Regions from separate parts of the Pseudomonas sp. GD03903 genome, predicted to be linked through region 1. Evidence: predicted binding sites of a transcription regulator. Region 1 holds the regulator's gene; each other region holds the start of a gene.
What was found. The regulator FliA, encoded in region 1, starts transcription of late flagellar genes. The targets are predictions, from matches to a motif close to CTAAAGTTTNNNNNNNNNNNGCCGNTAA.
Positions count from the first base shown of each region.

Region 2: the regulator FliA is predicted to act here: its motif matches at 3,792-3,819, upstream of motA (flagellar motor stator protein MotA).
Region 3: the regulator FliA is predicted to act here: its motif matches at 1,709-1,736, upstream of N5C91_RS26035 (methyl-accepting chemotaxis protein).
Region 4: the regulator FliA is predicted to act here: its motif matches at 2,101-2,128, upstream of N5C91_RS18110 (methyl-accepting chemotaxis protein).

Region 1 is NZ_JAOCBT010000015.1:54,470-59,423, forward strand. It holds gene N5C91_RS21645 (chemotaxis protein CheA) at 1-288, opposite strand, end outside; gene N5C91_RS21650 (protein phosphatase CheZ) at 321-1,103, opposite strand; gene N5C91_RS21655 (chemotaxis response regulator CheY) at 1,123-1,497, opposite strand; gene fliA (RNA polymerase sigma factor FliA) at 1,696-2,445, opposite strand; gene fleN (flagellar synthesis regulator FleN) at 2,442-3,269, opposite strand; gene flhF (flagellar biosynthesis protein FlhF) at 3,434-4,744, opposite strand; gene flhA (flagellar biosynthesis protein FlhA) at 4,760-4,954, opposite strand, start outside.
Region 2 is NZ_JAOCBT010000001.1:498,481-503,434, reverse strand. It holds gene orn (oligoribonuclease) at 1-447, opposite strand, end outside; gene rsgA (small ribosomal subunit biogenesis GTPase RsgA) at 537-1,568, shown strand; gene motB (flagellar motor protein MotB) at 1,814-2,881, opposite strand; gene motA (flagellar motor stator protein MotA) at 2,884-3,735, opposite strand; gene N5C91_RS02155 (HDOD domain-containing protein) at 3,856-4,954, shown strand, end outside.
Region 3 is NZ_JAOCBT010000022.1:33,403-38,356, forward strand. It holds gene tatB (Sec-independent protein translocase protein TatB) at 1-136, shown strand, start outside; gene tatC (twin-arginine translocase subunit TatC) at 133-930, shown strand; gene N5C91_RS26030 (16S rRNA (uracil(1498)-N(3))-methyltransferase) at 927-1,634, shown strand; gene N5C91_RS26035 (methyl-accepting chemotaxis protein) at 1,821-3,734, shown strand; gene N5C91_RS26040 (methyl-accepting chemotaxis protein) at 4,103-4,954, shown strand, end outside.
Region 4 is NZ_JAOCBT010000010.1:193,744-198,697, reverse strand. It holds gene N5C91_RS18125 (DUF1631 domain-containing protein) at 1-571, shown strand, start outside; gene ampD (1,6-anhydro-N-acetylmuramyl-L-alanine amidase AmpD) at 647-1,213, shown strand; gene ampE (regulatory signaling modulator protein AmpE) at 1,210-2,052, shown strand; gene N5C91_RS18110 (methyl-accepting chemotaxis protein) at 2,279-4,309, shown strand; gene N5C91_RS18105 (TatD family hydrolase) at 4,537-4,954, opposite strand, start outside.

The sequences.
Region 1 (4,954 bases):
CAGCGCCTGCAGCATCACGTCCATCAGCTCGGCATCCACGCGGCGTTCGCCCTTGCGCAGCATGTCGAAGACGTTCTCGGCGATGTGGCAGCACTCCACCAGCGCGTTCAGCTGGAGGAAGCCCGCCCCACCCTTGACGGTGTGGAAGCCACGGAAGATGGCATTGAGCAGGTCCATGTCTTCCGGGCGGCTTTCCAGCTCGACCAGTTGTTCGGACAGTAGCTCGAGGATCTCGCCGGCCTCCACCAGGAAGTCCTGGAGGATTTCGTCATCGGCGTCGAAGCTCATTCGGGTGCTCCCTCTACAGCGTCAGCGGACGCTTAAAAACCAAGGCTGGACAACAGATCGTCGACATCGTCCTGACCGGACACGACGTCCTTTCTTGTATCGGCAGCAATCTGCGGACCTTCACCCTTGGACGATCTTTCTTTTTCCACCGCGTCGCGCATGCCGTCGTGGTCATGCTCGATGCCGGCGTAGCGATCGACCTGCCCCGCCATCCAGACCAGCTTGACCAGGTTCGATTCGACCTCGGTCACCAGCTTGGTGACGCGCTTGATCACCTGCCCGGTAAGGTCCTGGAAGTCCTGCGCCAGCAGGATGTCGTTCAGGTGCGCGGAAAGCTTGCGGCTGTCCTGGGCGCTGAGGTAGAGGAACTGCTCGACGCGCTTGGCCAGGTCACGGAAGGCCTCGGGGCCCAGCTCGCGGCGCATGAAGCGCGACCAGTCTTCCTGCAGCTCCTTGGCCTGGGTCTCGATGTGCATCACCACCGGCGTGCACTCTTCCACCAGATCCATGGTGCGATTGGCCGCTTTCTCGGTCATCGTCACCACGTAGGACAGGCGATCAGTCGCGTCAGCGATCTGCGAAACTTCCTGGGCGCGGGGGGAACTGGGGTCGATCTGGAAGTTGACGATGGCGTTGTGCAGCTCACGGGTGAGCTTGCCCACTTCCTGGTAAAGACCGCGATCGCGCGCCTGGTTGAGCTCGGAGATCAGTTGCACGGCAGTCTGGACTTCGCCGCGTTCGAGGCAGTCGACCAATTCGCGCGCGTGTTTTTTCAGGGTCGACTCGAAGTCACCCGCGGATTCGTTGAAATCCATGACGCCCTCTTGGCCAGCCTCAGCTGCCGACCCGCTCGAAAATCTTCTCGATCTTTTCTTTCAGCACCTGGGCGGTGAAAGGCTTGACCACATAGCCGTTGACCCCGGCCTGGGCAGCTTCGATGATCTGGTCGCGCTTGGCTTCGGCGGTGACCATCAGAACCGGCAGGTGCTTCAGGCGCTCGTCGGCGCGGACCGCACGCAGCAGGTCGATGCCGGTCATGCCGGGCATGTTCCAGTCGGTCACGAGGAAGTCGAAGTTGCCGCTGTGCAGCATCGGCAGCGCAGTGGTGCCGTCATCGGCTTCTGCGGTGTTGGTGAACCCCAGGTCCCGCAGGAGGTTCTTGATGATGCGCCTCATCGTGGAAAAGTCGTCCACGATGAGAATTTTCATGTTCTTGTCCAAACCTGCCTCCATCGATACCAAACGCGCCCTGGCGGGCGTGCCGTCAATTCATTGAACGCCGAGCGCTCTTTGCTGTGGGCGCGTCAAGGGAACGTCACCCAAAAAATTCGTAAGCCTCTAACTTGCCGAAGGAAAATACCTTCAGCCTTTTCGCTAGGAACAAGCAGGCGCGAAACTACCCGATGCTCAGCGAGCGCGCCACTCCGCCAGTCGCGAACGCAGGCGCGCGGCGCACTGGCTGTGCAGCTGGCTGACGCGCGATTCGCTGACGCCCAGCACCTCGCCGATCTCCTTGAGGTTGAGTTCCTCGTCGTAGTACAGGGCCAGCACCAGCCGCTCGCGCTCGGGCAGCTTGGTGATGGCATCGGCCAGGGCCGCCTGGAAGCGTTCATCTTCCAGCCCGTGGGACGGCTCGTTGTCGTGGTGCGAAGCGTCTTCGGCAAGGCCGCTACCCTGTTCACCGTCCTGCAACATGTCATCGAAGCTGTACAGACGGCTGCCCTGGGTGTCGCTGAGGATGCCGTAATAATCTTCGAGGCTCATATTGAGTTCGGCAGCAACCTCCTGATCTTTAGCGTCGCGTCCGGTGCGCGCCTCGACGGCACGGATGGCGTCACTGACCATGCGGGTGTTGCGGTGCACCGAACGCGGGGCCCAGTCGCCCTTGCGCACTTCGTCGAGCATGGCGCCGCGGATGCGGATGCCGGCGTAGGTTTCGAAGCTCGCGCCCTTGCCCGAATCGTATTTCTTCGCTGCCTCCAGCAGGCCGATCATGCCGGCCTGCATCAGGTCCTCCACCTGCACGCTGGCCGGCAGGCGGCCCAGCAGGTGGTAGGCGATGCGCTTGACCAGCGGGGCGTGTCGCTGGATCAGCAGTTCCTGGGAGTTGTGCGCCTGTGCCTTGCTGTACATACGCGCTCCGGAGGCCGCGATCATACGGCCGAACCCGTGGGATGTTGCACCAGGCGCTCGACGAAGAACTCCAGGTGCCCTCGTGGGTTGGCCGGCAGCGGCCAGCTGTCGACCTTCTGCGCCACCGCACGGAAGGCCAGGGACGCCTTGCTGCGCGGGAACGCCTCATACACCGAGCGCTGCTTCTGCACCGCCTTGCGCACCGACTCGTCGTAGGGGATGGCGCCGACGTACTGCAGCGCCACGTCGAGGAAGCGGTCGGTGACCTTGGTCAGCTTGGCGAACAGGTTGCGCCCCTCCTGGGGGCTGTGCGCCATGTTTGCCAGTACGCGGAAACGGGTCATGCCGTAGTCGCGATTGAGCAGCTTGATCAAAGCGTAGGCATCGGTGATGGACGTGGGTTCATCACAGACGACCAGCAGCACTTCCTGGGCAGCGCGGACGAAGCTCACCACCGAGTCGCCGATGCCGGCGGCGGTGTCCACCACCAGCACGTCGATGTTGTCGCTGATGTCGCTGAACGCCTGGATCAGCCCGGCATGCTGCATCGGCGTGAGGTGCACCATGCTCTGGGTGCCCGAGGCCGCGGGGACGATGCGGATGCCGCCGGGCCCCTGGAGGATCACGTCGCGCAGGTCGCATTCGCCTTCGATCACGTCGGCCAGCGTGCGCTTGGGCGACAGACCCAGCAGCACGTCGACGTTGGCCAGGCCCAGGTCGGCGTCCAGCAGCATGACGCGGCGGCCCAGATCGGCCAGCGCCAGCGACAGATTCACCGACACATTGGTCTTGCCCACGCCACCCTTGCCACCGGTGACTGCGATTACCTGAACCGGATGCATACCCATATCAATACCTTGTCTCGTCGTTCGACCGTTGCGCATCAAACGCTTCGGCTAATCCGGCTGCGGTGCTCCACCGCCTCCGGTGCTCGCGGATCGTCTAGCAGAGCATCCGCATCGCTTGGGCGGCTCAACCGGCCACCCCACGCCCCACCCGGGGCTCACAATCTTCAGCTGGCGCGACGCACCGGCTGCTGGTAAAGGCCGGCGAACATGTCGGCCATGGCGTCTTCACTGGGCTCTTCCGGCGACTGCAGGCTCACCGCACGGCTGACCAGTTGGTGCGCGCGTGCCACTTGCAGGTCATCCGGAATCTTCGGTCCATCAGCCAGATAGGCTACCGGGAGATGCTGGCTGATAGCCAGAGCCAGAGCTTCGCCGAGGCTTCCCGCTTCGTCCAGCTTGGTCAGGATGCACCCGGCCAGCCCACAGGAACGATAGTTCTGCCAGGCGGCCTTGAGCACCTGGGCCTGGCTGGTCGCGGCCAGCACCAGGTAATTCTTCACGTTCAGGCTCAGCGACGACAGCGCTTCGAGCTGCATGCGCAGCGCCGGATCGGTGGCCGGCAGGCCTGCGGTGTCGATCAGCACCAGACGCTTGCGCGCCAGCGGGGCCATGGCCTGGATCAGCGACTGGCCCGGATCGACCAGGGTCACCGGCACGTTGAGGATACGGCCCAGGGTCTTGATCTGCTCCTGCGCGCCGATGCGGAAGCTGTCCATCGACACCAGGGCGATGCTCTGCGCGCCGTACTTCAGCACGTAGCGGGCGGCGAGCTTGGCCAGGGTGGTGGTCTTGCCCATGCCGGCCGGGCCGACCAGGGCAATCACGCCGCCCTGCTCCAGCAGGTCGGTTTCCGGGGTGTTGATCGAGCGCGCCAGGTGCGCCAGCAGCATGCGCCAGGCCTGCTTCGGATCGGCGATGGAGGCCACGCGCTCCAGCAGGCTGCGCGACAGGTCGGCCGGCAGGCCCATGCGCTGCAGGCGACGCCACAGGTTGGCCTGTTTCGGACGCTGGTTCTGCAATTGGTTCCAGGCGATCGAGCCAAGCTGCACTTCGATCAGCTCGCGCAGGCCGTTGAGTTCGAAGCGCATGGCTTCCAGGGCCTGCTGGCCGACACTGGCCGCCGCCGGGGCGACGGGCGCGGCCATGGCTTCGGCCAGGGTCTCGGCAGCGCTGCGCCGTGGCTTCTCGGTGCCGTACATTTGACGGTCCTTGCGCACGCCATCGCTCGCGCGGGTCGGTGCCGACAGATCGGCCTTGGCCTGGGCGATCTTCGCCTGGGTCTTGCGCAGCTCGGCTTCCAGCGCCGGGTTCGGCTTGCTGGCCGCCACCGGGGCCTGGTAATCCAGCGCCGCGGTCAGCTCCACGCCGCCGGCGACACGGCGATTGCCGATGATCGCGGCGTCCGGGCCCAGCTCGTCACGCACCAGTTTCATGGCCTGACGCATATCAGCGGCGAAGAAGCGTTTTACCTGCATGGCCTGCGACCTCAATCAATTCTGCCCAACGGTGGCAACAATCGTGACTTGTTTGTTGTCCGGGATTTCCTGGTACGCCAGCACGTGCATGGTGGGGACCGCCATCCGCGCGAATCGGGACATCATCGCGCGGACCGGGCCGGCCACCAGCAGGATCGCCGGCTTGCCAAGCATCTCCTGGCGCTGCGCCGCTTCGATCATCGAGCGTTG
Region 2 (4,954 bases), on a different contig from region 1:
GTCACGCACCGAAGGTGCCCAGCGCGCGGCCAGTTCCTTGAGGGTGGAGACGTCCAGGTTGCGGTAGTGGAAGTAGCCTTCCAGCTTCGGCATGTGCCGATAGAGGAAGCGGCGATCCTGGCAGATGCTGTTGCCGCAGATCGGCGAGCTGCGCTTGGGTACCCACTTCTCCAGGAAGGCAATGGTCATCGCCTCGGCTTGCGCGGCGGAGATGGTGCTTTCGCGCACCCGCTGGGTCAGGCCGGACTGGCCGTGCTGGCGGGTGTTCCACTCATCCATGCCGGCGAGCAGCTCCTCGCTCTGGTGCACGGCGATCACCGGGCCTTCCTCGAGGATGTTCAGCTCACTGTCGGTGACGATGGTCGCCATCTCGATGATGACGTCCTTGTCCGGGTCCAGCCCGGTCATTTCCAGGTCGATCCAGATCAGGTTCTGCGGGTTCTGCATGATGGGGCTCCTCAGCTCAGCCCCCTAGTTTAGCGGGAAGCGCACCAGTGCATGCTAAACTGCGGCGCGATTTTCCCTGTGGATTCCCTATGGCCAAGCGTCACCTAACCCGCCGGCAGAGCTGGCGGATCGAAAAAGTCCAGGAAGAGCGCGCTGCCCGCGCCGCCAAGCGCGAATCACGCGCGCTGGAAGAACTGGAAGGCGGCGACCTGGGTCCGGAACAGACCGGGCAGGTGATCGCCCACTTCGGCGTCCAGGTGGAAGTCGAGGCCCAGGACGGCGACGACGCCGGCCAGGTGTTCCGCTGCCACCTGCGCGCCAACCTGCCACCGCTGGTGACCGGCGACCAGGTGGTCTGGCGCCCGGGTAACCAGGGCATCGGGGTGATCGTCGCGCAACTGCCGCGGACCTCCGAGCTGCGCCGCCCCGACATGCGTGGCGTGCTCAAGCCGGTGGCGGCCAACGTCGATCGCATCGTGATCGTCTTCGCCCCGCGCCCGGAACCCCACGCCAACCTGATCGACCGTTACCTGGTGGCTGCCGAACACGCCGGTATCAAGCCGCTGCTGCTGCTGAACAAGGCCGACCTGATCGACGAGGAAAACGCCCCCTTCCTCGATGCGCTGCTGGGCACCTACCGCGAGCTGGGCTACCCGTTGCTGGAAGTCTCGGCCGCCAACGGCCTGGCACTGGACGCCCTGCGCGCCGCGCTGAACGAACACGTCAGCGTATTCGTCGGCCAGTCCGGCGTGGGCAAGTCGTCGCTGGTGAACGCACTGCTGCCCGGGGTCGACACGCGTGTCGGCGACCTCTCCGAAGTTACCGGCAAGGGCACCCACACCACGACCACCGCACGGCTGTTCCACTTTCCCGCCGGCGGCGACCTGATCGACTCCCCCGGCATCCGCGAATTCGGCCTCGGGCATGTCAGCCGCGACGATGTGGAGGCCGGCTTCATCGAATTCCACGATCTGCTTGGCCACTGCCGCTTCCGCGACTGCAAGCATGACCGTGAACCGGGCTGCGCTTTGCTCAAGGCATTGGAAGAAGGGCGCGTCTCGCCGCAGCGGATGAACAGCTACCGGCACATCCTCGCCAGCCTGCCGGAAGACGAATATTGATTGGCGGATAAAGCGTTCCGCTTTATCCGCCCTACACCGATGCGAGCCGTAGGGCGGATAACCCTCACGCGTTATCCGCCGCACCGATGTTGCCCAGGCCGGTAGGAGCGAGCTTGCTCGCGAACAGCTTCCGCAGCGGCGTTGATTCGCGAGCAGGCTCGCTCCTACGAAGAGCACGCCTCGGCCAATCAATGGCATGAAGCGCAACGAAGAAGGCCAGCTTTTCAGCTGGCCTTCTTCGTTTCCTACTGCTGCTTGTTCAGCTCGTCGAGTTTCAGCGTGCCACCGTCGTCGAACAGGTTGAGCTTCTGCTTGAGCTGGTCCGGCGGCACGGGGTCGCCCTGCCTGGCCGGCGCGGCATTCGGGGCATCCGGAGCACCCGGCGCAGCTTGTGCCCCCGGCACGGCAGGCGCGGCGCCATCGGCCGGTTTCTCAGCGCCACCGTCCTGTCCCTCGATGGCACGCTGGGCCTTCTTGGTCAGGACAATGATGTCGATGCGGCGATTCACCGGGTTCAGCGGCTGGTCGCGGTCGAACAGCGCCGAGGAGGCGTAACCCACCACGCGGGCGATCTGGTCTTCCGGGTAGCCGCCGGCTTCCAGCGTGCGGCGCGCCGCGTTGGCGCGGTTGGCCGACAGCTCCCAGTTGCCGAAGTCGCCGTTGCCGGCGTAGGGCTTGGCGTCGGTGTGGCCACTGATGCTGATCTTGTTCGGCACCTGCTTGATGGTCTCGGCCAGCGCCAGCAGGATGTCCTCGAAATACGACTGCAGGCGCGCGCTGCCCAGGTCGAACATCGGCCGGTTGTCCGAATCGACGATCTGGATACGCAGCCCGTCCTGGGTGATCTCGAAGAGGATCTGGTCCTTGAAGCGCTTCAGCGTCGGGTTCTCGTCGACCTTGTTCTGCAGCTCCTGCAGCAGCAGCTCCAGGCGCTCCTTCTCCACCTGCTCGGCGACGTCCTGGGCCTGTTGCTCGGTGACCTTGGCGTTCTCGTCCGGGTTGATGCGCGTCTCGTCGGCGTCCGGCTGGGCCTGGATCTGCGGGTTCAGCGTCTTGTCCGGCGCCGGCGTCGGCGTGCCGCCCAGGTCGATGACGTAGGGACTGGCGCTCTCGGTGAAACCGATGGGGTCCTGGAAGTAGCCGGAGATGGCCTTCTTCTGCTCGGGCGTGGCCGAAGACAGCAGCCAGAGCACGAGGAAGAACGCCATCATGGCGGTGGCGAAGTCGGCGAAGGCGATCTTCCAGCCACCGCCATGGTGGCCGGCGGCATAGCGCTTGATGCGCTTGACGATGATCGGCTGGTTGTTATCCATGCTTAGCGCCCACGTACCGCCTGTTCCAGCTCACTGAAGCTGGGACGATGCGCCGGCAGCAGCACCTTGCGGCCGAACTCCACGGCCAGCGACGGCGGCATGCCGGAGGCAGATGCCACCAGGCAGGCCTTGATCGCTTCGTAGAGGTTCAGCTCTTCCTTGGCGTCGTGCTCCAGGGCGTTGGACAGCGGGCCGACGAAACCGTAGGCGGCGAGAATACCGAGGAAGGTACCCACCAGCGCCGCGGCGACGTGGTGGCCGATCTCGGCCTGGCTGCCCTGGCCGAGCAGCGCCATGGTGATCACGATACCCAGTACCGCGGCGACGATACCGAAGCCTGGCAGGGCATCGGCGACGCGGGTCACCGCGTGGGCGGGGTGTTCGAGGTCTTCCTTGAGGCTGCCCAGTTCCATGTCGAACAGGCCTTCCAGCTCGTGCGGCGCCATGTTGCCGGAGGACATGATGCGCAGGTAGTCGCAGACGTAGGCGGTCATGCGGTCATCCTTGAGCACTGCCGGGTACTTGCTGAAGATCGGGCTGGCAGCCGGGTCCTCGACGTCGGCCTCGATGGCCATCATGCCCTCGCGGCGGCTCTTGTTGAGCACCTCATAGAGCATGCCCAGCACTTCCAGATAGAAAGTGTGGGTGAAGCGGTTGCCGAACATCTTCGGCGCCTTCTTCAGCACGGTCATGAAGGTGCTGCCAGGGTTGGCCTGGAGGAAGGCGCCCAGCGCGGCACCGCCGATGATCAGCACCTCGAACGGCTGGATGATGGCAGCAATCTTGCCGCCGGAGAGCATGTAGCCGCCGAGCACGCTACCCAGAATGACGATGATGCCGATGATTTTTGCCATGGGGACCGGACTGAAACTGTGAACAGAAAGGAGGCATGATTCCCGCCTCCCTGTTGTTATCGGAGATTTCGGGCAAGACTATAGGCCGAAAACACTAAAAACCAGTTCGGCGCCTCACGCATGTCTAAGCAAGTGCTTCATCCAGAGCGTCTCAAGGCCTGGCTTAACCAGCTGGAAGATCTGCCTTTGCCGGTTCCACTGGAACAGCGCGATGACATTCGCCGGGCGCTGAACGACAGTCGCCGCTCGATCCGGGACATTTCCGAACTGCTGCAGGACGCACCAACGCTGGCGTTCGCCATCCTGCGCGAAGCCAACCGCGTACCCAGTGTGCGGGACAATCCGGCGGAAAGCCTGGAAGTGGCCCTCAATCGCCTGGGGCTGGCACGTGTCACCCAGTTGCTGGATAGCCTGCCGGCGATGCCGGAGGCACAGATGCCCCGCGCGCTCAGTCAGTTGCTACTGATCAGCCGCCATGCCATGCAGCAGGCCAGCGGCCTGTTCGCCAACCGCCTGGCGCGGCTCTGGCAGGAAATCCACTGGGGCAGCCTGTTCACCCTCGCGCCGTTGTGGGCGCTGGCCACCGCCAGACCGGAGCTGATGGAGAACTGGCAGCGCCAGGTCTACGGCCTGGGCCGCTGCAGCAGCGAAGTCGAAGAGGAACTGCTCGGCACTCCCCTGCTGCCCTTGTGTCGCGCGCTGGCCGACAGCTGGCGACTGCCGGACTGGGTCGGCCAGGGCTACGCCCTGCTCAGCGACGACAAGCGCCTGCTGGTGCGCGCCCTGCACGTCGCCCACACCGAACATGAGCCGCTGGGCCAGCAGCAGCGCCTGGATGCCGACCCGGAACTGCAACGCTGGCTGACCCGCCCGGCCAACACCATTCTCCTGGCCAACAGCATCGCCATGGCCGCGCACCAGTCCTGGGGCGGCGTGCACATGCTGCGCTGGCAGCGCCTGACCAGCCTCTACCTGCAGATGCCGCTGGAAGAGTTGCAACAGACCGTCCACGGCCTCGCCGCGCAGAGCGCCCGTCACCACGCCCGTCCGCTGCTCTGGCACCCGGCCGAGGCGCTGCTGTGGCCCTGGGAGGCGCGCCGCTGGCTCAACGGCCCGAAGGCCGCAGAACCGGCCAAGGCGCCGGATACGCTGGCCGAATGGCGCCAGCACTGTAGCCGCCTGATGCAGACGCCCAGCCCGTTCGGCAACGCCGTGCAAC
Region 3 (4,954 bases), on a different contig from region 1:
CGCCCCTGTCGCCACCCCGGAAGCGGCACCCGCCGCTCCGGCAGAACCTGTCGCTGCGCCCCAGGCGCAAGCCCCAAGCGAGACGCCGGCGCCGAGCCAGCCGTCCGCTTCGTCCGAGACGCCGCGTAGCCCATGAGCGCCGAAAAGCCCGACCAGCCCGAACAAGACCAGGAAATGCCCCTGGTCTCGCACCTGACCGAACTGCGCAATCGTTTGCTGCGCTGCGTGATCGCGATCTTCGTGATCTTCATCGGTCTCCTGTACTTCTCGCAGAAGATCTACGCGCTGGCTTCCGAGCCGCTGCGGCGCTTCCTGCCCGAAGGCGCGACGATGATCGCCATCGACCCGGCGTCAGCCTTCCTCGCGCCGCTGAAGCTGACCATGATCGTTGCCGTGCTGATTGCCATGCCGGTGATCCTCGGCCAGATCTGGGGCTTCATCGCCCCCGGCCTGTACAAGCACGAGAAGCGCGTCGCCCTGCCGCTACTGGCCTCCAGCATCATACTGTTCTACGCCGGCATGGCCTTCGCCTACTTCCTGGTGTTCCCGTTGATGTTCCACTTCTTCCTCGGCCAGGCCCCGGAAGGCGTGACGCCGATGACCGACATCAACAGCTACCTAGACTTCCTCACCCTGCTGTTCGCCTTCGGCGTGGCCTTCGAGATTCCCGTGGCCACTGTCCTGCTGGTATGGATCGGCGTGGTCGACGTGGCCTACCTGAAGAAGATCCGCCCCTACGTGATCATCGGCTGCTTCGTGGTCGGCATGGTTCTCACCCCGCCGGATCCGCTGTCGCAGACCTTGCTGGCAGTGCCGATGTGGATGCTGTTCGAGGCTGGCGTACTGTTCAGCCACCTGATCCGCAAACGCGGGCCGGAAACCGAAGACGACGAGCCCAAGGGCGACCAGCCGCCGGCTACCCGTCCGTGAACCTGCTGCTGCTCGACGACGCCGACTTCGTCGCGGCGGACCGCGTGATCCTGCGCGACCGCCGCCTGACGCACATGCAGGAAGTCCACCGCGCCGAAAGCGGCGACCGCCTGCGCGTGGGCCGACTCGGCGGCCTGATGGGCGAAGGCCACCTGCTGCGCCTGGAAGCCAACGAGGCCGAGTTGCAGGTCAGCTTCGACCAGGCCCCGCCGGTGAAACTGCCGCTGACCCTGCTGCTCGCCCTGCCCCGCCCGAAGATGCTCCGCCGAGTGCTGCAGACCGTGGCCGCCATGGGCGTGCCGCGCCTGGTGCTGCTCAACAGCTACCGGGTGGAAAAGAGCTTCTGGCAGACGCCCTTCCTCGAGCCCGAGGCCATTCGCGAGCAACTGATCCTGGGCCTCGAACAAGCCCGCGATACGGCGCTGCCCGAGGTCATCATCGAGAAGCGCTTCAAGCCCTTCGTCGAGGATCGCCTGCCCGCCCTCGCTGCCGGCAGCCTCGGCCTGATCGGCCACCCCGGCCCCTGGCCCGAGTGCCCGCGTGCGTTGAGCGAACCCGTGACGCTGGCGATCGGCCCGGAGGGCGGCTGGATTCCCTACGAGGTCGACAAGCTGCGAGAGGCCGGCCTGAATCCCGTACAACTGGGTGAACGCATCTTGCGCGTCGAGACTGCCGTGACCGCCCTTCTGGCACGACTGTTCTAACTCAAACTGGCGCAAAGCCAGTAACCACGCGGCCTCCAGCGTGAACCGCCAGTCAGAAAAAGCACCCCGGAACTCTTCAGTTCCACGCGCCCGCGCCGATATCAGCGGTACCGGTCGTCCCCACTCTGCGCATTTCCTGCTCAGCCATGCGTACCGGCCCCGTACAACCCCTGGAGCGCCGCCTTCATGTTTCGCTGGTTCAACAACCTGACTGTCAAACTCAAACTCGCCGCAGGCTTCGGCCTGGTGCTGCTGCTCACCCTGCTGATCGCCCTTACCGGCTGGATCAACCTGGGCAATGTGATCAACCGGGGAGACAAGCTCGGCGAGATTTCCGAGCTGATCTCGATCGCCAAGGACCTGCGCATCGCCCGCCTGAAGTTCCAGTCCACCCGCGCTCCGGAAGACGCCAGGCTGGTGCTCGATACACTGGACAAGCTGGACCAGCGCCACCGCGCGCTGAACGAAAAGTTCAGCGAGGCCGAGGACCGTCGCGTCATCGACCAGCAGCATGAGCTGAGCGTGGAATACCGCAAGCTGTACGCCCAGTTGCTGAAGTCCTTCGAAGAGCGCGATGCCGCCAAGCAGGTGCTGATCCAGGCCGCCGGCGCAGTCAGCGAGGGCCTGCAGAAAGCCGAGCAGAAGCTGGTCAACAGCGCCAGCGTGGAAAGCCTGCAGCACCTGCAGGACCTCGCCGGCATTGGCCGCGCCGTCATGCAGGCGCGCCTGCAGGTGATGGCCTACACCAGCACCGACGCACAGAACCTGGAGCAACCGGCCTTCTCTGCCCTGCAGAAGCTGATCGACGGCGTGAAGAGCGACATGAGTACCTCGCCGGCCGAACTCAACGGAGAATTCCGCGCCACCCTCGATGCGTTGGAGACCTACCGCAACGCGCTGACCAACTACCGCAACGAGGTCAACGACAGCCAGGCCGCCCGCGACCGTATGCGCGACAGCGGCCAGCAGATCGAGAAGCTGAGCAACGAGCTGACCGCTACCCAGACCGCCAAGCGCGACGCCGGCGTCGCCCAGGCCAAGACCCTGCTGGGCCTGGCCACGCTGATCGCCCTGGTGCTGGGCAGCATCGCCGCCTGGATCATCACCGTGCAGATCGTCAATCCGCTGCGTGACGTACTGGGCCACGCCGAGCGCATCGCCGACGGCGACCTCAGCCGGGATATCCCGACCACCCGCCACGACGAGCTGGGCCAGCTGCAGAAGAGCATGCAGCGCATGAACCTGTCCCTGCGCGAGCTGATCGGCCGCATCCACGATGGCGTGACGCAGATCGCCAGCGCCGCCGAGGAACTGTCCGCGGTGACCGAGCAGACCAGCGCCGGGGTCAACAACCAGAAGACCGAGACCGACCAGGTCGCCACCGCGATGAACGAGATGGCCGCCACCGTGCAGGAAGTCGCGCGCAACGCCGAGGAAGCCTCCGAGGCCGCCTCCGCTGCCGACCGCCAGGCCCGCGACGGCGAAGGTGCGGTGAACGAAGCAGTGAACCAGATGGACCGCCTGGCTGGCGAAGTCAGCCGCACCAACGAGTCGGTGCTCAAGCTCAAGCGTGAGAGTGAGAAGATCGGCAGCGTGCTGGACGTGATCAAGGCGGTAGCCGAGCAGACCAACCTGCTGGCGCTCAACGCCGCCATCGAGGCCGCCCGCGCGGGCGACGCCGGGCGTGGCTTCGCCGTGGTGGCCGACGAGGTGCGCGGCCTGGCGCAGCGCACCCAGTCCTCCACCGAAGAGATCGAGGAACTGATCGCCGGCCTGCAGAGCGGCACCCAGCAGGCCGTGCAGATGATGGAAACCAGCCGCGACCTGACCGTCAGCACTGTCGACCTGACCCGCCGCGCCGGTGAGCGCCTGGGCGCGATCACCCGCACCGTGTCGACCATCCAGTCGATGAACCAGCAGATCGCCGCCGCCTCCGAGCAGCAGAGCGCCGTGGCCGAGGAGATCAACCGCAGCGTGATGAACGTGCGCGACATCTCCGAACAGACTGCTGCCGCCAGCGAGGAAACCGCCGCTTCCAGCGTCGAGCTGGCGCGCCTGGGCAATGAGCTGCAAGTGCTGGTCAGCCGCTTCCGCGTCTGATTTGCACCCTGCAATGAAAGAGGCCCGCGCAATGCGGGCCTTTTTCATGGTCAGTCGATACGTCTGCGCCTGCCGAACCCTCGCGCAGCGCCATCCCGTAGGATGGGTGGAGCTTGCGATACCCATCACCCATCGACGACGCCTGCGATGGGTATCGCTGCGCTCCACGCCATCCTACGAAAGCTCGCCCGGAGCGCGGCCGCGTCAGATATGACGCGACAAATTCCCGCCTTCAGTTTCCCTTCTCGCGGCCGATAGCCTCTGACGCACGAAGATGCGTCCCGATAATTCCGCCTCGCCTCCGATCTTTTGTTGTTGCCTGCCACGGGCCGTCGATCCCGTGGCGACGCCTGCCTGGAGTGTTCGACATGTACGATTGGCTAGTAGTACAGCTGGGACGCCTGAACGTCAGCCTGAAGCTGGTGGTGGGCTTCGGCATCCTCCTCTTTCTCACGCTGCTGGTGCTGCTCAGCGGCCTGAGCAGCCTGGACAACCAGGCAGGGCGCGGTGAGCAGATGGCGACCATCACCGAGCTCAACGACCTCAGCCAGCAGGCCAACCTCGCGCGCCTGCAGTTCGAGCTGGGCGGCGACCGCAGTCAGGCCGAGAAGGTCGAGCAACACAGCACGAAGATGCTGGAGCTGATCGAGCAGCGCCTGAAAGGCAGCGATATCGATGCCAGGCAATTGGACGCCGCACGCCAGGCGGTGAGCGAATACCGCGAAGCTTTCAACGCCCTGACCCGCGCCGTGGACCAGCGCACCCAGGCCCGCAGCACCCTGGTGGGTAGCGCGCAGAGCGCCCTGCAAGCCTTCGAAGCGCTGGACAAGCAGCTCTTCGACCTGCTCGCCGAGCAGCCCGGCGACAGCCAGTTGCTGCACAGCGCCCAGGCCGTCGGCCAGTTGCACCAGCAGTTGCTGGTGGTGCGCTACCAGGTACGTGGCTATGTCTTCGAGCAATCCGCCAGCGCCGAACAGGCCGCCTTTGCCGCCTTCGACAAGCTGCGCGACGGCGGCTCCGCCCTGCAGAGCCAATTGCCGGCCATCGCTGCCGACGGCCTGAACAGCGCGCTGAATGGCCTGCAGAATTACCGCAGCGGCATCGAGCACTTCCGCGACGGCGTAAACGCCACCCAGCAGGCACGCAAGGGCCTGAATGGCGCCAGCGAAGCGCTGCTCTCTGCCGCCACCCACCTCTACGACGACACTCTCGCACGCAAC
Region 4 (4,954 bases), on a different contig from region 1:
GCGTGAAGGCCTGGCATCGGCCGCCTTCGATCCGTTCTCCACCGGCGAATTCTTCAGCCGCCTGGAAGGGCTGCATGTGCAGGCCTTCCAGCGCTACAAGCAGGTCGAGGAAGCACCGCTGCTCGACCTCGACGACGACCTGCCGTTGCTCGATGATCCGCTGGATGCGCCGGCAGCCATCGCACCCGCTGCGGCGCAGCCGGCCATGGTCGCGGTCGTGGAGGAGATCGTCCTCGCTTCGCCGGAGCCTGCACGTGCGGTGGAGCCCGAAGAAGCCTTCGCCGATGACGACGAGTCGCTGCGCAAGGTCGATGACCTGCGTGTCGGCAGTTGGGTGGAGATCCAGGAAGACGAAGAGCACAAGCTGCGTTGCAAGCTGGCGGCGGTGATTCGCCCGAGCGGTCGCTACATCTTCGTCAACCGCACCGGCATGAAGGTGCTGGAGAAGACCCGCATGAGCCTGGCCGTCGAGTTCCGCCGCAACGCCGTGCGCCTGCTCGACGATGCGCTGCTGTTCGACCGTGCCCTGGAGTCCGTGATCGGTAACCTGCGCCGTCTGAAGAACGCCTGAGCCCGCTGGCCCCGCGCCAGCGAGTGCATTTCCCCCGTCGCCTGCTTTAGAGTGGGGCTCTGCCAAGGAGTCTCCATGCAGATCGACCCCGAATCCGGCTGGTGCCGCGAAGCCCAGCATTGCCCCTCGCCGAACTTCAACGCCCGCCCCGAAGGCGAGGAAGTCTCGTTGCTGGTCATCCACAACATCAGCCTGCCGCCCGGCCAGTTCGGCACCTGCAAGGTGCAGGAATTCTTCCAGAACCGCCTGGACGCCGATGAGCATCCGTACTTTGCCAGCATCTGCAGCCTGACGGTCTCCGCGCATTTCCTCATCGAACGCGACGGCTCGCTGTTCCAGTTCGTTTCCTGCAACTCGCGCGCCTGGCATGCCGGCGTGTCGACCTTTGACGGGCGGGAGAACTGCAACGATTTCTCCATCGGCATCGAACTGGAAGGCACCGACATCGAGCCCTACAGTGACCGCCAGTACGAAGTGCTGGCCGAGCTGACACGGCAGCTGCGCAAGGTTTACCCCGCGATCACTGCAGAACGCATCCAGGGGCATTGCGACATCGCGCCGGAGCGCAAGACCGACCCCGGCGAGGCGTTCGACTGGGCGCGCTTCCTGGCGGATATCGGTGCGAAGAAGGAGTCGACATGAGTTTCCTGGTGCTGTTGCTGGTGCTGCTGGTCGAGAAGTTTTCCAACTGGCGTGCGCGGGTGCAGCGTGACGGCTGGTGGCTCGGCTGGCTGGATACCGTGGGTGGCGTCAAGTCGCTGCTGGCGCAGGCCTGGCTCGGCCTGCTGGTGGCGATCCTGCCGCCGCTGCTGTTGCTGGCGCTGCTGCTGACTGTCCTCGAGCCGGTGGCCTACGGCCTGCTGGCGCTCCCGGTACAGCTGCTGGTGGTGGTCTGGAGCCTGGGGCGCGGCGATGTGCTGCGTGCCATCGGGCCGTTCCGCGATGCCTGGCGCCGTGAAGATGCCCAGGCTGCCTACCACGTCGCCGAGCGTGACCTGGGTGTGCAGGTCCAGGCCGATGGTGACGACGATCTGTTCGCCGTGGTGCAGGGCACGTTGGTCTGGGAGGCCTACCAGGCCTTCTTTGCAGTGATCTTCTGGTACGCGCTGCTCGGCCCGGTGGCTGCACTGGCCTATCGGCTGCTCGCCATTGCCGCCGAACAGGGGCGCCAGCCGGTGCTGCGCGAGCGCGCCGCACAGTTGCGCCATGCCTTCGACTGGCTGCCAGCACGGGCACTGGTGCTGAGTTTTGCCCTGGTCGGCAACTTCGTCGCGGTGACCCGCACCCTGCTGCACGACCTGCTGGCCTGGGACGTGCCTGCCGCTCGTCTGCTGGCGCGTGCCGGCTACGTGGCCGAAGACTTCAACGAGGGCGGCCTGGGTGCCAAGGGCGTCGCCAGCCTGGATGCGCTCTGGCAGTTGCTGGTGCGCTCTGCGGTGCTCTGGTACGCGGCCTTCGCCATCTGGACATTGCTGCTCTGATCCCGCGAGTCGGGCCGGCTGCCGCCGGTCCGATGATGGCATTTTAACCTTAAGTTACAGAACTCCCCGCCGATATCAGGTACACATCGATTCCAGAGCGCGAGATGACGGCCGCTGCATGACAGTGGCCGCGCTGCCGAGCGCACGTGGCGACAACCCGTCCAGGGGCGCGCCGCACCATCCCCGACAAGCGACATAACAATAACGGGAACAGGAGACGTCTTTCGTGAGGACCGTGCTCTATCCGGCCATCGCGCTGATGAACCGTCTGAGCTTCGGCATGAAGTTCAGCCTGATCAGTGTGCTGTTTTTCCTGCCGATGCTGATTACCAACTTCTACCTGGTGCGCGACTCCTACGGGCAGTTCGTCAGTACCCGCGCCGAACTGGAGAGCCTCCAGTTGATCGGCAACGGTCTGCAGGTGCGCCGCCACCTGGAGTCCTACAACGATCTGTTGCAGATCAACGGGATTCTCGGCCAGTCCAGCAAGACCGCCGGCCTCGACGCGCGCATCAGCCAGTTGCACAAGGACCTGCAGGCGCAGATCAGCGCCCTGCAACCGGTCACCCAGGATGCCGAGCAGATCACCGAGTTCAACGCCAAGCGCGATGAGCTGCTGGCCAGCCTGAAGGGCGTCGACGCCGAAGGCTCGCTGCAGAGCAAGTCGGCCATGGCGTCGCGCCTGCTCAGCGAAGTACAGGTGTTCAACAAACTGCTGGTGTCCCAGGCTGGCCTGAGCCAGGATGACGCCCGCGACCTGCGTCAGCTTGCCGAACTGATCACCTCCGGCACTCCGCAAGTCACCGAGACCCTCAGCCAGGGCCGCACCATGGGGGCCGGGGCGCTGGGGCAGGGGTTCCTCAATTCCTCCACCAGCAGCAAGCTGGATGACCTGCTGCAGGAACTGGAAAAGCTCCACGCCGAGTACGGCCTCAAGCTGCAGGACGCCCTGGGTGCCAGCACGGCGGCGCAGAGCGCGTTGTCTGCGGATGCCCAGGCCAGCCGTGAAACCATCAAGAGCATGGGCAAGCTGTTCGAGGACAAGGTCGTCATGGCCGACACCCTCGACACGCCGTGGCCGGAGTTCTACGAGCAGGTCAGCAAGGCGATCGAGCAGACCTACCGCCTCGACGACCAGGTGCTGCAGTACGTCGATGGTGCGCTGCAGGCGCGCCTGGCCAGCAAGCAGCGGCAGATGCTGCTGCTGGTTGTCGCGCTGCTGGTGGTGTTCGTCTCCATCGTCTACCTCTACGGTGGCTTCTACGTCTCCACCCGCACCACCCTGAAGAGCCTGGGCAAGATGATGGAACGCGTCGCTTCCGGCGACATGACCGTCAACTTCCAGGCCCAGAGCCGCGACGAACTGGGCGAACTGGGCGATGCCTTCAACCAGACCGTGTCGAAGATCCACGACCTGATCGAGCAGGTCGGCCGCACCGTCAGTGAAGTGGAGCGGCAGACCGTGCGCGTGGAGTCGGTGTCCGCCGAAAGCAATCAGGCGGTGGCTGGCCAGCGCAACCAGATCGAACAGGTCGCCACGGCGATGAACCAGATGGCCGCAACCGCCCAGGAAGTCGCGCGCAGCGCTGCCGTGGCGGTGGGTAGCGCGCACAACGTGAATCAGGAAACCACCAGCGGCCGTGCTCTGGTGGAGTCCCAGGTGGGCAGCATCCAGCGCCTGGCGGGGGAGATCGACGAATCGGTGGCAGTGATCAACCAGCTGGCCGCCGACAGCGCCTCCATCAGCCGCGTGCTGGACGTGATCAAGGGCATCGCCGAACAGACCAACCTGCTGGCGCTCAACGCCGCCATCGAGGCCGCGCGCGCCGGCGAGCAGGGCAGGGGCTTCGCCGTGGTCGCCGACGAAGTGCGCACCCTGGCCAAGCGCACCCAGCAGTCCACCGAAGAGATCGAGCAGATGATCGCGCGCCTGCAGAACGGCGTGGGCGCCGCCGTGAAGGCGATGGGCAGCAGCCACCAGACCGCCGACGGCACCGTCAGCCAGTCGGCCCAGGTGCAGCAGGCGCTGGAGAATATCCTCAGCGCGGTCGGCGCCATCGTCGACCAGAACCAGCAGATCGCCGCCGCGGCCGAGCAGCAGACGGCTGTGGCCCACGACATCGATCAGAACATCGTCGAGATCAACCAGGCCGGCGAGCGCACCTCCGAAGGCGCCAGCGAGACCGAGCGCGCCAGCCGCGAACTGGCCGGGCAGGTGGTGGAGCTCAAGCGACTGATCGGCGCGTTCCGCGTCTGATCTGCAAGGATTCGGGACGGGCCCGGTGGCCCGTCTCGTGACAGGGTTTTCGCCAGCAGACCGATGTCCGTGGGTCGCACGGATGCACCCCATCTCACGGGCATCGGTTTGTCGGTGAATTCGACATGCGGCTTTCTGTAGCAGCGAGCTTGCTCGCGAACGGAGTCAGCCGGTCACTTCATTGTTGGGCGGTTCGCGAGCAAGCTTGCTCTTACAAGTAGGGCGGTTCAGCGCCAGCCGAACAACTCCATTGCGTTGCGTGTGCTGGCGTTGGCCAGATCCTCTGCGCTGATGCCCTTCAACTCCGCCAGTGCCACGCAGATATCCGGCAGATGCTCCGGGCTGTTGCGCACGCCGGGGTACATCGACGGCGCCATGTCCGGCGAGTCGGTCTCCAGCACGATGGACTCCAGCGGAATCTCCGGCACCACCTTGCGCAGGCGATTGGCCTGCGGCCAGGTCGGCGCGCCACCCAGGCCCAGGCGGAAGCCCAGCTTGAGGTATTCGCGGGCTTCTTCGCGGCTGCCGGCGAAGGCGTGGATGATTCCCTGGCGTTTGGGCTTATAGCGTTTGAGCGTGGCAATCATTGCCGCATGGGCGCGGCGCACGTGCAGCAGCACCGGCAGTTCGAAGTCGATGGCGAGG